DNA from 3 places in the Enteractinococcus fodinae genome. Region 1 is predicted to be linked to each of the others. Evidence: riboswitches for the same ligand, from Rfam matches in the RefSeq annotation. Region 1 holds a riboswitch; each other region holds the start of a gene.
What was found. A riboswitch is a leader RNA that binds a small molecule or an ion and turns the genes downstream of it on or off. The one in region 1 is predicted to bind thiamine pyrophosphate.
Positions count from the first base shown of each region.

Region 2: it holds a riboswitch for thiamine pyrophosphate, as region 1 does, so the genes downstream of both, J2S62_RS09795 (NtaA/DmoA family FMN-dependent monooxygenase) here and J2S62_RS11395 (YkoF family thiamine/hydroxymethylpyrimidine-binding protein) in region 1, are expected to answer to the same signal.
Region 3: it holds a riboswitch for thiamine pyrophosphate, as region 1 does, so the genes downstream of both, J2S62_RS02290 (thiamine ABC transporter substrate-binding protein) here and J2S62_RS11395 (YkoF family thiamine/hydroxymethylpyrimidine-binding protein) in region 1, are expected to answer to the same signal.

Region 1 covers NZ_JAVDYJ010000001.1:2,451,264-2,455,541, reverse strand. Annotated here, with positions in the region: gene J2S62_RS11410 (hypothetical protein) at 80-445, opposite strand; gene J2S62_RS11405 (hypothetical protein) at 756-1,307, opposite strand; gene J2S62_RS11400 (NAD-dependent epimerase/dehydratase family protein) at 1,413-2,195, shown strand; TPP riboswitch at 2,300-2,408, shown strand; gene J2S62_RS11395 (YkoF family thiamine/hydroxymethylpyrimidine-binding protein) at 2,445-3,095, shown strand; gene J2S62_RS11390 (ECF transporter S component) at 3,098-3,721, shown strand; gene J2S62_RS11385 (ABC transporter ATP-binding protein) at 3,718-4,278, shown strand, end outside.
Region 2 covers NZ_JAVDYJ010000001.1:2,103,197-2,107,474, forward strand. Annotated here, with positions in the region: gene J2S62_RS09790 (hypothetical protein) at 1-319, opposite strand, end outside; gene J2S62_RS09795 (NtaA/DmoA family FMN-dependent monooxygenase) at 323-1,630, opposite strand; TPP riboswitch at 1,620-1,721, opposite strand; gene J2S62_RS09800 (glycine cleavage T C-terminal barrel domain-containing protein) at 1,790-3,094, opposite strand; gene J2S62_RS09805 (IclR family transcriptional regulator) at 3,242-4,042, opposite strand; tRNA gene J2S62_RS09810 (tRNA-Thr) at 4,261-4,278, opposite strand, start outside.
Region 3 covers NZ_JAVDYJ010000001.1:499,689-503,966, reverse strand. Annotated here, with positions in the region: gene J2S62_RS02300 (agmatine deiminase family protein) at 1-291, shown strand, start outside; gene J2S62_RS02295 (MFS transporter) at 383-1,837, shown strand; TPP riboswitch at 1,892-1,994, shown strand; gene J2S62_RS02290 (thiamine ABC transporter substrate-binding protein) at 2,031-3,062, shown strand; gene J2S62_RS02285 (ABC transporter permease) at 3,062-4,278, shown strand, end outside.

The sequences.
Region 1 (4,278 bases):
CACCCGGTCGGGATCATATTCTCCGCAGCCCCAGGCCTCGGGCATCAGCGTGACAATGAGCTCGCCATCCCGTGGTGACTCAAGCGAGGCCAAGTACCCCACAGGGTTGCTCGGACTGCAGATTTTGATAGTCTTCCAACGTTTCGAATGGGACGTCGCAATCCTCGGTATAGTTTCCGTTGCCTACGTTGTCGTGATAAACCGTGGTCAATGTGGTGAGCAGATGATCAAGAGCTTCGGCAGCGAACGGACCGTCAATCTCCACGTCTGTATACGGCATGTCCGTCTCAGCAAAAGTCGGCTCGGATTGCTCGGAATCTTGAGGTGCTGGAGTAGCTTCGGTGGCTTCCGGGCTCGAAGCGCTGCTAGCTTCTCCCGGATTGGCTGTGCAACCGGTAACGGTCAAGAGGGTCAGTGCTGCGACAGTCGTCGCGGTGCGAAGCATGGTTTGATCCTGTCTATGGTGCGATGTGACGGTGGCAGCGTACATGTTGTGAAGGCCGACTTCGCGAGGATTTCATGGCAGCGGGGAGCGCGTTCAGGGGTTTCCTAGACAGTTCTGACGGAATATAGACAAAAGTTCAAGCTCCCCAACAGGAACTATCTTTAGAGTAGGTACTACCTCTTCAAGGTGTGAGTGATGAGAGTATGCGGCCCCGGTATTCAGTTTCCGGGGCCGCATTCTTATTCATTACCGGCTAAGCGCGCTATTCTGCCGCGCAATGAGCTTCACAGAACGAACTGCCGCTCTTATTCTAGGGCTGCAACACCGGCGCTGCGGTGTCACGGGAGCGCTCAATGTCAGCCGCATAGAGTTCAGCCGCCTTACGGGCGCGAGCCGGATCTTCTTTGGCGACCTCGGCAGGTATTTCGCCGTTGAGGCGACCAGTGGGGCTTGTCAGCCAGGCCCACAGAGACCAGCTGTCCAAGCCGGCTTGAAATAGGGGCTGGACCAGTGCTGCGACATCTTCATTCAGGTTGCCGTTGGTATCGAGCTGCACTCTCGGAATGAGAATGCGACCATTATCCTCCACCGTGAAAAGGCATCCCCGCCCGCTGACCCGAGCAACCCACGCTCGAACCGCACTCGTCCGAGAACCACACAACTGTGCAAACGCCTTATAAGACACTGCCCCGTGGTCCGCGAGCAGACTTCGCCGCAGGTCTGCAGTCATCTCGACCTGCTGAACCCGTCGTGGATTGGGCGTAGTGTCGAGATGGTTTTCCTTGTCAAGACCATGGGCTCCCATATGCGCCTCCTGGTCAAAGAGTAGCAATAGGGCAGCAGCCTGTGTAGCCCTCATCACAGTCCAAATGCGAAGATGAATAAACTTCTTGACCCAACCCAGTACGATCTGGTCGGCTAGCTTTTAAACGGTAATGCCCCGGACGCTAGAAGAATAGGGAAAATCATGGACCTGCCGATTCAAGCACCGCCCGAGCCATCTCGCTGGAACCCTCGACCAGCTGGCAACCGACTTCTGATTACGGGGGCTGCCGGGACCGTGGCGAATTTGATTACCCGCCAGCTATCTGAGACCTATCAGTTGGTGGGTGTCGACATTGCTGGTATCGACAACGATGCTTTTACTGAAACCCATCAGGCCGGCCTGGACGACGAAGAACTAGTCGATCGCCTGGTGCGAGATGCTGACTATGTATTGCACCTGGCGACCGGGGCACCCGATGGCAAAGACGGTCTATACGCCACGGAGATGGATGCAACCAACCGGATCCTGGCCTCCGCGATCGCGCACGGCACGCGACGAGTCGTGCTGGCATCGAGCAATCACGCTTCCGGATGGCCCGAACGAGAATGGCTGGCAGGGGAAGGTGACGGTCACGTCAAACCGTGGGATCCACCGCGGCCGGACGGACTCTATGGTGCAGCGAAAGCTTATATGGAAGCACTCGGTCGGTATGCCAGCGACTCATCCGGCCTGCCAGTCAGTGCGTTGCGCATTGGGACGATGCGGGACAATATGACGCTGCAAGAGCTCATCGACTCCGACGAGATGCCGCATTTAGGTTTCGGCGAACTTCGAGCGCAACGGATCAAACGCACCTGGCTCACTGGAGACGACCTGGTCGATATTCTTCGCGAGGAGTTCAACGCTCCAGAGCCGTACCGGTTGCGCTTCGCCACCTCTTCGCCCGACCAAGAGCAGTGGGATCACACTGTTTACACCGGCTGAATCATTCGCCAGGAAAGACGGCACGCGGCGCTGGAGTCGTCGATATTGCGCTGAAAACTCAAAGCTTTTTGCAATACCGACCGTTCGGACTAAGGTGGTGTCGAACAGAGACCCCGGGGTGCACTGAAACTGGTGCTGAGAGTGCGGAGATGCCGCAGACCCGTTCACCTGATCCAGATAATGCTGGCGTAGGTAGAGGTTCCTAGCTCTTATGTTTATGAGAGCCCGGTGGTCGGAAGGGAGACCACCGTGAGTGGTCAGACACTATCACCAGATCAAATTGGTATTGGGATGCGCATTAGCGTCCATCCCCACGCAGATGATTTCGAACGCATCATTTTGGATGCCATCAAATACACCCACGACGTCCTAAAAGTCGACGAGCCAGACTCCGGTCTAGAAGTCTCCACGGGCGAAGTCTCAACCTACGTGGGCGTCAACTCGGGTGAGTCAGCACAGCAATTAGCTGCGTATGCCTCGACCCTGATCCGTGCTGCTGCCGAAGAATCCAATCGACAGCACCTGACCAGCCACATTCTGCTGTCGCGCGGCTGCCCAGGTGAAGCTACCTGTGAGCTCGTACCCGGTGAGATTCCGGCCGAGAAGCCCGTACACCTGGCAAAAAGCGAACTCGAAGTCGCCGCAGCATGGTCACTGTACCCCCTGGCAGACGGCAACGTGCCGCACATGACACCGATCTATGCAGCGATTGATCAGGCCAAAGCCAGCGGTGTGGAAGTCACCAGCGAGCACTTTGCCACCATCCTGCGCGGCGACCTCGCCGACGTGCTAAAAACCATCGTGGACGCGTGGGCCCAGATCGGCCAAGAAGTCCCACACGTCGTCTCGCACATCTCGATTTCGGTGGACTCGCCCTCGGCCCAGCGGAACGGTGAGTAAACATGAGCAACGCTGTATCCTCCCAAGGCAAACGCGAGTACCGCAACCCCTACGACAGCCCGTTTCGGTGGCAACTCAAAGACCTCGTACTCGTGGTGGTCCTGGGTGTTGTCTTCGGGTTCGTCTACTGGGCGCTGGTCCAAGCCTGGAACGCACTGGCTATCGCCATGGGCCCGGCAGGTGACCTCGCCCAACACTTCTTCCAAGGCGGCTGGCTCCTCGTTGCCCCGCTGGCGGTGGCCATCACCCGCAAAGCCGGCTCTGGGATCTTGGCCGAAATTCTGGCGGCGACCATGGAGTTCGTGTTCCTGGGCTCCCCGGTCGGACCAGTTCTGTTGCTGTCGGCCTTCCTCCAAGGTCTGGGCTCAGAACTACCGTTTGCCATTGGCCGGTATAGGCACTTCGGTATCACCCGCTTTGCGATCAGTGGGTTCCTGGGCGCATTCTTCGTGTTCTGGTCGTCTGCCATCCGCTTCGGTTGGTTCGGCCAGGAGATCTTCGGCCTGCGTCTAATCATCCACTGCTCCTCGGGGATTATCCTCGGTGGGTTGCTGGCATGGGTGCTAGTGAAAGCTATTAAGAAGACCGGAGTCGTCGACAACTACGCCATCGGAAGGCAACGATGACGCAAGGCCAACCACTCGTTGAGCTGCGTGGGTTCACCGCCGTGGACCCACGCAGCCAGCGGGTGCTGCTCGAGGACATCAACCTCACCGTGCACCCCGGCGAACAAGTGCTGTTGTTGGGTGCCTCGGGTGCAGGCAAGTCCACAATGCTGGATGCGATCCGCGGGGTCGTGCCGCATTCGGTACCGCTGGAGATCAGCGGGGAGTGCAATGTCGCCGGTGAACCAGTTATCACCAACACGGTGGCCCAACTCAGTGCCAAGGTCGGCAACGTGCCCCAGGACCCGCACGCTAGCCTCACGCTGCCGCTGGTCGAAGACGAAATCGCACTGACCTTAGAAAATCACGGTGTTGACCCGGCCGAGATCGGCGACCGAGTCCAACAACTCCTGGCCTCGGTGGATGCCAAACACCTGATCAATCAGCGCACCCAAACACTATCCGGTGGGTGGGTCCAACGCATCGCCACGGTCGCAGCGCTCGCGGCCCGACCCAACATCGTGCTAGCTGACGAACCAACATCGATGTTGGATGGGGCCGGGGTCGCCTCGGTCATG
Region 2 (4,278 bases), 350 kb from region 1:
CCACACCTTCGGGGAGCGGGAGCAAAAATTCGACCAGTGCTCCCTCATCGGTGTCGACATAACGGCCGGTGGGGAAATGCTGCCGCACGGTGTGTTCTAGCGTGGCTGCCCCTTTAGCTTCGATGAATTTGCGACGTTTACGCCACCGCAGCTTGCGTGGTAAGTAACTATCGAACGTCACCCAGCAGATCAACGCCGCATCCTGGGTGCCATCGGTGTTGTGATAGACCTCAAGCAGGTCATAAGGACGGCCCCCATCAGACGGATACGACACAAAATCGCCCGGTGCGACTTCAATGGGTTCATTGTCGAGCTGCATGCTTCACCTCGTCTGATCGCCGGCATCTTGGAGGAGCTGGATGACCGGTGCGAAATCCTGAAATGATGCTGGTGCCATGGTGCTAGTCACCATAAACCCATCGGTGGCCCCCTGCCGCACAAGGTCGAGCATCTGCTGGGCCACACCTGCCGGATCGCCCACCAGCACCGGCTTAAACTGGGCAACCCCACCGGCAATCGCGAGCTCACCGATGGTGCGGGCGCCTTCAGCTACGACCTGTGCCACGATGTTTTCGAATCCTTCGGCGCCAGTGGCTCCGCGCTGTGCTCGTAAAAACTCAGCAGCGTCGTCGTGGAGGTTCCACTCCCCTGGATCGGCGCGGAAGACTGCCGCCAGGTCTTGCCACGCACTGTGCGGGTCGATGCGATCTTTGATCGTCTGCAATTTCTCTTCGGCTGCGGCCTGGGTCGCAGCCACAACTGGTTGCACAGCCATCAACGTCGTAATGGCGTCAGGGTTGCGTCCGACCTGTTCAGCTCTGGTACGCAGGTCAGCGCGGATCTGCTGGGCCTGCTGAGCAGTAGCGGCCACCATGAAGGTTGCATCGGCCCAGCGCGCCGCGAAATCCAGGCCTGTTGGTGACGCTCCGGCCTGCAACAGCATCGGTCGGTATCCGTCTACGTCTCCAGGTAGCGTCAACGGACCCACCCCGTCAGGAGTGGGCCGGATACTCGAGGAGTCAGCGAACTCCCCGGTTGTGGTGTCCATGGACAAACTGCTGTCCGGGAAGGTTCGCCAGATGTCGAGGACGTCTTGTGTCACCTTGTGGGCCGTGCGGTAGCGCTGTTCTTTGGGCGCCAACCCCGGCTGCTGCATATTCTGGGCTTCAGCATCGTAGGCCGAGGTTACGATGTTCCAGGCGGCTCGCCCACCTGAGAGCTGATGCAAGGTTGCTAGACGTCGTGCGATGTCATATGGCGGGACAAAGGAGGTCGAGATCGTGCATCCCAACCGCAGCTGTGAGGTCACACTCGCAACCGTCGACATGACGGTTACCGGGTCTAGATAGATGCCGCCTTTGGCGCCTCGGGAGATCACCGCATCCGTGGTGCCATCGTGGCCGCCAGCCATCGCGAGCGCATCGGCGATGAACACCATATCGTAACCGTCAGCTTCGAGCTGTTGACCGATGTCCGTCCAAAAACCGGCACGCAACCAGTCGGTTCGGTTCCCGGGATCACGCCAGGCGCCGGCGGCTTGGAAGGCTGGCAGATCGATCATCGCCGCGCACGGGATGGCCGAGGTAAAAGGCTTGGCTTTCAGCTGGGTGTCATGTGCAGGTGTGGTCATAGGCCCTTCCTCCGCCGGCATGATCCGGATCAGGTTGTTCGGGTCTGCGCGGTGCGCACTCTCAGCCGTAACGGCTCCCCGGGGTACGGTGTCTACCGTAGACCACCTGCTGGTGGCACCGCTGCGTGTTGCGTCCTGGCAACACGCAGCGGCAATCGCCTAGATCGCAGCATCCATGCCTTTGGTGCGGAGGATTTCGCGCTGGTTAGGATTGACCGATTCGCGGAAGGGCATTTCAACCACTTCAGCTGCAACGGGACTACCCGGCATATCGGCATACTGTTCAGGTAAATGTACCCACAGTTCAGTGCCGATTGCCGAGTGTTCTACGGGTACGTATCCCATGGCGATGTTCTGACCAATCTCTGGTGAATACCACGGGGACGTGACATACCCGCTGGCTTCACCGTCTGAGGTAGTCGAAATCAGCCAGAAGTCGGGCGCGTAGTCGTTGATCGGTGCGCCACCCATAATCATCCCGACCAACTGATGCGTATACGGCTGCTGCCCGACCTCAAGCTGTTCCCGAACTGCTTCAAGTGCGGCTTTGCCGATGTAGTCGGCAGTTTTTTGGCGCGGGACTTGGTAGGCCAAGTTCACTTGGAAAGGTAAGGTCTCCTGATCCATGTCCTGACCCCACGAAAGGATCCCGGCGGCAATGCGCCGGTGGTGCGCCGGCGCTATGACGGACAGCTGATGTTTTTCACCCGCCGCTAGGATGGCGTTCCACATGTCCTCGGCGTGCAAGGACGCGTCATAGAGGTAGATTTCATACCCCTTTTCACCCGAGAAGCCAGTCTGGGAGACCACCACATCATGGCCTGCTACCTGACCTGTCATCAAGCCGTATGGAGGCAACTGGGCGACCACGTCACCGAAGAGATCCACCATCAGGTCCACCGACTTCGGGCCTTGGATCTGCACAGGAGCAACATCAATTTCTTTGATGTCCACATCGAATCTGCGCCCGACGTTGACACCTTGTAACCAAAATTCCAGATCGGAGTCAGAAATGGAGAACCAGAACTCATCATCGGCAACGCGCAACAGGACAGGATCGTTTAGGATTCCGCCCGCCTCATTGCACAAGATGACATAGCGTGCCCGCATGACTGGGATCTTGGTGGCATCCCGGGTGATTACGAAGTTCACGTAGGCTTCGGCATCGGGGCCTTTGACCTGGATTTGTCGTTCTACCGCCACGTTCCAGAGCGTCACGTGGTTGACGAGCGCATCGTATTCGACCATGGCCCCGCCATCTTCGGGGCGGACGTAACCGCGCGGATGATACATCCGGTTGTATATCGACGCTCGCCAGCAACCGGCTTCCATCGAGAGGTGCCAGTAAGGTGACTTTCGGACTCGAGTATCGATGAGCATCTCGACCGGGGTGGGCCCGGACTGTCGAAGATTAATCGGTACAACACGGTTGGATTGATCGACTGATGGTTGGTTCGCGTTCATGGGGTTCCTCCCTGTGGGGCACGGAGGGCATCGGCTCTGGCCTGCCGAAAATCAACCCTCGATGTTGCATAATGTGCTACAACGCTCGCACTATGCAGCACGTACTCACAGTCTAATCGTGACTCGCATCACAGGTAAAGAGGTTTATTAAGCTGTGGGGTCGACCCGAGAAAAGCCCAACCGACTTTCCAGATCGCGCGCAGCCTGGCGCGCTTGCGCAAGGAATGGTTCGAACTGGGCTTCCGGCATTCTAAAGTCTGGTGCGGTTACCGACACCGCGGCGACGAGTTGCCCGGTTGCATCCCAGACCGGTACTGCGAGCGCATTGATGCCCTCTTCCCACTCTCCGACGGCTGACGCCCAACCGCGTTGGCGAATAACTCCCAACTCTTCGGCGAGATGCTTGGCCTCGAGTTGGGTGGCTTCGGTAAATTTCACAAGAGGTTGGGCACTGACCTGTGCCCATACCTCTTCGGGAGCGTAAGCCAGCAAGAGCTTGCCTGTCGACGTGGCATGCAATGGCACGCGCTGTCCGACATACTGCCCCGCTACGCCAACCATACGTTGGCCAGCGCTTTGAGTGATCGTTACGGCATAGCCTTCATCGAGGATCGCGACATTGGTAGTTTCCTGGGTCGCTTCGGCAAGCGCATCACAGATCGTTTGACTATCGCGTGCTAAATCGAAACGCGTAGAGACCGGGTATGCCATGCGCAGCAACCCGATGCCCAGTCGGTACGCTCCTCGATCAGCAAGCTGTTCGACGACATTCCGATGTTCTAACGTGGCCAGCAGACGCGAGGCAGTAGACCGATGCACACCCAACCGGCGCGCGATCTCGGAGCTGGTCAGTTCAGTTTCTTCGGTGAGAAACTCCAGAATTTGCAATGCACGATCAACCGACTGAATGGGCGCTGCTACTTCTGGGCGCTGTTCTGAACTTGTCATTGGGTTCCTCACTCGTCAAACAATGTCGGCTGTGCTTCTCTAGGCTACCCAAGGGTGTGCACAGTCTGACTAACATCCGATGCTGCCCAGCTGTTCGACATGGTGTTAGTCGATAATAAACTGCATCACCGCTGCGGTTGCACGCCTGTCGGTCGGCGCCCCAGACGACCTCTGGGACGACAAAACCCCGGAACTCTACTACGAAAGTTCCGGGGTGTTGGAGCCCCCTATCGGAT
Region 3 (4,278 bases), 2.0 Mb from region 1:
GCCCACGATGCTAACGGGCGGCCCCTGGAAATCATCGACATGCCAGCCCCGCAAACCCACTCGGATCTGCGCGGCCCGGTCAACTGGAGCTACCTGGATTTTCTGGTGCTCAACGACGTCATCCTGATGCCGCGGTTCATCGACCCCCACGACGACGAAGCACGCAAGCTGATGGCCACGCTGTATCCCGAACACCGCGTCATCCCCTTCACCGCCCAGGCGCTATTCGACCACGGTGCCTCCATGCGCGCCGTCACACTGCCTGAGCCGCGCGTCAGCTCACAACGATAACGCTCAGCCAGCGGGGACAAACCGCCCCGAATCGACGCGAGAACCGGGCCAACACGCTAACCTGAACTCGACGACAGGTAAAGGAGCGTAATTGGCCAAGCAGCAGATGACCAAAACCCAGCGAGCCCTGTTGGTGGTGGTGCTGGTCCCGGTCTTCATGTCGCTGCTGTCCATCTCCTCGATTAACGTCATCCTGCCCTCAGTGCAAGAATCCCTCGATGCGACCACCAGTGAAATCCAGTGGGTCTTGTCCGGTTACACTTTGGCCTTCGGGGTGCTGCTGGTCGCCGCCGGGCGCGCCGGTGACACCTTCGGCCGGGCCAGGCTCTTTGTCGCCGGCCTGGTCGTCTTCGGGCTGGGCGCGCTCCTGTCCGGGCTAGCGGTCAACGGGCTGATGCTGGTCCTGGCTCGGTTCGTCATGGGCTTCGGTTCAGGCCTACTCAACCCTCAAACCGTGGGCTTCATTCAACAATTTTTCGACGGGCCACGCCGCGCTCGCGCTTTCGCATCGTTTGGGACGGTCGTGGGAGTGTCCGTAGCCATAGGACCGGTCCTAGGTGGTGGGCTGATCGCCCTGGCCGGACCCGATTGGGGCTGGCGGTGGACCTTTCTGGTCAACGTCCCCATCGCTGCCGCCGCAATCTGGTTTGCCCGCCGACACTTCCCGGCCGAAGCCTGGCAACGCACCGGCCCCGCGGCCCACGGCGGCAAGCCCGACCTGGACCCGGTCGGGACCGTAGCCTTTACCCTGGGCACCCTGTTGGTCATGTGGACGTTTTTGGAAATCGATCAGGGCGGGATCTTCTGGGCCATGCTGCCGGCCGGAGTGGCAATCCTTACGTGGTGGGTCTGGTGGGAGCGCCGGTATAAACGCCGCGGCGGTGCGCCCATGGTCGACATGGCCCTGTTCCGTAATCGGCCCTATCGCAACGGGACCTTGCTCATCGGACTGTTCTTTACGGGTTCGACCTCCGTGTGGGTCACGGTGGCGATCTTTTTGCAAACCGGCCACGGGGTCTCAGCCTTGGGCGCCGCACTGATTGGCGTGCCTTCGGCCATCGCGACGTCGATTTCCTCGCAGATCGCCGGGCGCTACGTGCTCAACGCTGGACGCCCCATGGTCGCCTGGGGCATGACGGTGACCCTAACCGCCCTGGCATCGTCCATCTTCGTCGTGGTGGGCGTCCAGCTGTGGGACTGGTCAGTGTGGTGGCTCGTGCTCACACTGTCGCTGCTGGGCGTGGCCCAAGGCTTTATTGTGTCACCGAACCAAACCCTGTCGCTGATCGAGGTACCCGCCCATGTCTCGGGAGTCGCCGGGGGTGTGATGCAAACCGGTCAACGCGTCGGCACCTCGGTGGGCACCGCGCTGATCACCTCAACACTATTCGGAGTCGCCGCGGCGTGGTCGTGGAACTGGGCGTTTATTGCGGCCTTCGGGCTCATCATGTTCATGGTATCCATCGCCCTGGTGGTAGCCATCGTGGATGTGCGCGGCACCCGACAAGCGCAAGCCGCCGTCGCTCAGGGCCGCGAATCCGCCTAGCGCGTCACCGCCTGCGACATACTGCCCGGCACGGTACCCCATGCGATACATTAGAGGCATCGACAGGGGAGCAGCCACCAGCTGCTGAGAGTGCGCAAGCAGACCCTCGAACCTGATACCAGATCATACTGGCGGAGGAAGTCGTCATACTCTCCACGCACCGCGTGCCCTCCTATGCACACAGGAGGAACCAATGAAAAAAGTGTTACCACTGACGGTCGCCGCCGTGCTCGGACTGGCCGGTTGCTCGGTCGCAGACCAGGCCCCCGACGCGGACGACGATGCGCAAGCCTCGGTCACCATCATGACCCACGACTCGTTCAATGTGCCCGAAGAACTCGTCACGGCCTTCGAGGAAGATTCCGGGTACAGCGTGACCACGACCTCCCCCGGGGATGCCGGGGCGGTGTTGAACCAACTGATCCTGCAGCAGGACAACCCCACCGTCGACGGGGTGTACGGCATCGATAACTACTCGGCCGAAACTCTGCTGGCCGAAGACATGCTGACCACTCACGACGTCCAGTTGGGTTCAGCCGAAGAGTTCACGGTCGCCTCCGATACCGACGGCCACCTGGCACCCATCGACCACGGGCAAGTCTGTGTCAACATGGACAACGAGTGGTTCGACGACCAGGGCCTCACCCCGCCCGAAACACTCGACGATCTGACCGACCCGGACTACGAGGGCCTGTTCGTCACGACCGACCCGACCGCATCCTCACCGGGCCTGGCATTTCTGGTCGCCACGATAGCCGATCAGGACGACTGGCAGCGCTACTGGCAAGACCTGCTGGATAACGGCACCAAGGTCGCCGGCGGCTGGTCGGATGCCTACTACTCGGATTTCACGGCTGCTGGTGACGGCGAGTATCCACTGGTGCTCAGCTACTCGTCCTCCCCGTCGGCCGAAGAGGGCCGCACGTCCTCGATTCTGGGCACCTGCACCCAACAGGTCGAATACGCCGGTGTGTTGGCCGATGGCGCCAACCCCGACGGCGCCCGGGCGTTCATCGAGTTCCTGCTCAGCACCGAATTCCAAGAAACCCTGCCCGAAGAAATGTACATGTACCCCGTCGATGACTCGGTTGAACTGCCCGAGGAATGGGCCACCTACGCTGAACTCGCCGAGGACCCGATCACCGTTGACGAAGCCGAAGTCGCCGACAACCGTGATCAGTGGCTGACCGACTGGACCGAAGTATACGAAAACCATAGCTCGTGATGACCCGCCTGGGGTGGGGTGCCGCCGTCGCGCTAATCCTCACCTTCCTCACCATCTTCTTCGCCTGGCCCGTCGGAGCGATGCTGCTGCGCGGTATCACCGACGACGCCGGCGCGCTCGATCTGAGCAGATTTGGTGAGGTCTTGACCACCGGGCGCACCTGGGACATCGCCGGTCACACGCTGGTGATGGCCCTGGGCGGCACCATCGGCTCGGCGCTCTTCGGTATTCCCGCGGCCTATATTTTGTACCGCACCGATTTTCCGGGTCGCACCATCCTGCGATCCATCACCCTGGTCCCCTTCGTGTTACCCACCGTCGTGGTCGGAGTGGCCTTCCGCGCCCTACTGGGCCCCAACGGCCCGCTGGGGTTTTTAGGGCTGGACCAGACGACGTGGGCCGTCATCGCAGCCATGGTGTTTTTCAACATCAGCCTGATCGCCCGGCAGGTGGGTGGGTTATGGCAGATGTTGGACCCGCGCACCGTCGAAGCCGCCCGCAGTCTCGGCGCCTCCCGAGCTCGCGCGTTTTGCACCATCACCCTACCGGCACTGACACCCGCCATCGGCGCCTCGGCCGGGCTGGTTTTTCTGTATTGTTCCACCGCGTATTCGCTGGTGCGCACCCTGGGCACGCCCGGCGTGGGCACACTCGAAACCGAAGTCTTCCGCCAAACCCAAACCTTCCTGGACCTGCGCACCGCCGCGGTCTTCTCGGCGCTGCAGGTCGTGTTCGTCCTGGCATCGGTCTGGCTCACCCAGCGGCTGGCCCACCACACCACGACCGCCCTGCGCCTGCAACAGCCCCATCGCCAAAACATCACCCGAGCCGACTGGTTGCCGTTGTCCGTGACGATGTTTGCGGTCGTGGTCATCATCCTGTGGCCCATGTTCAGCCTGGTCGAGCGCTCGCTTGCCGACGGTGATGGCGGTTACGGGCTGCACAACTACCGGCTGCTGGTTACTTCCCCGGGGACCGGTTTTGCCGGCGGCGCGACGGCTGCCCAAGCGCTCGAGCACTCCCTGAAAATCGCCCTGGATGCCACCATGATCTGTTTGGTGGTTTCGATCCTCATTGCGCTTGTGCTGACCCGGCGGGTCAAGAGTCGTCTGCTCTCGCGTGCACAGCAATGGCTAGATGTATTTATCATGTTGCCGATGGGCGTCTCCTCGGTCACGATCGGGTTTGGTTTCTTGGTCTCGATCCACGCATGGGA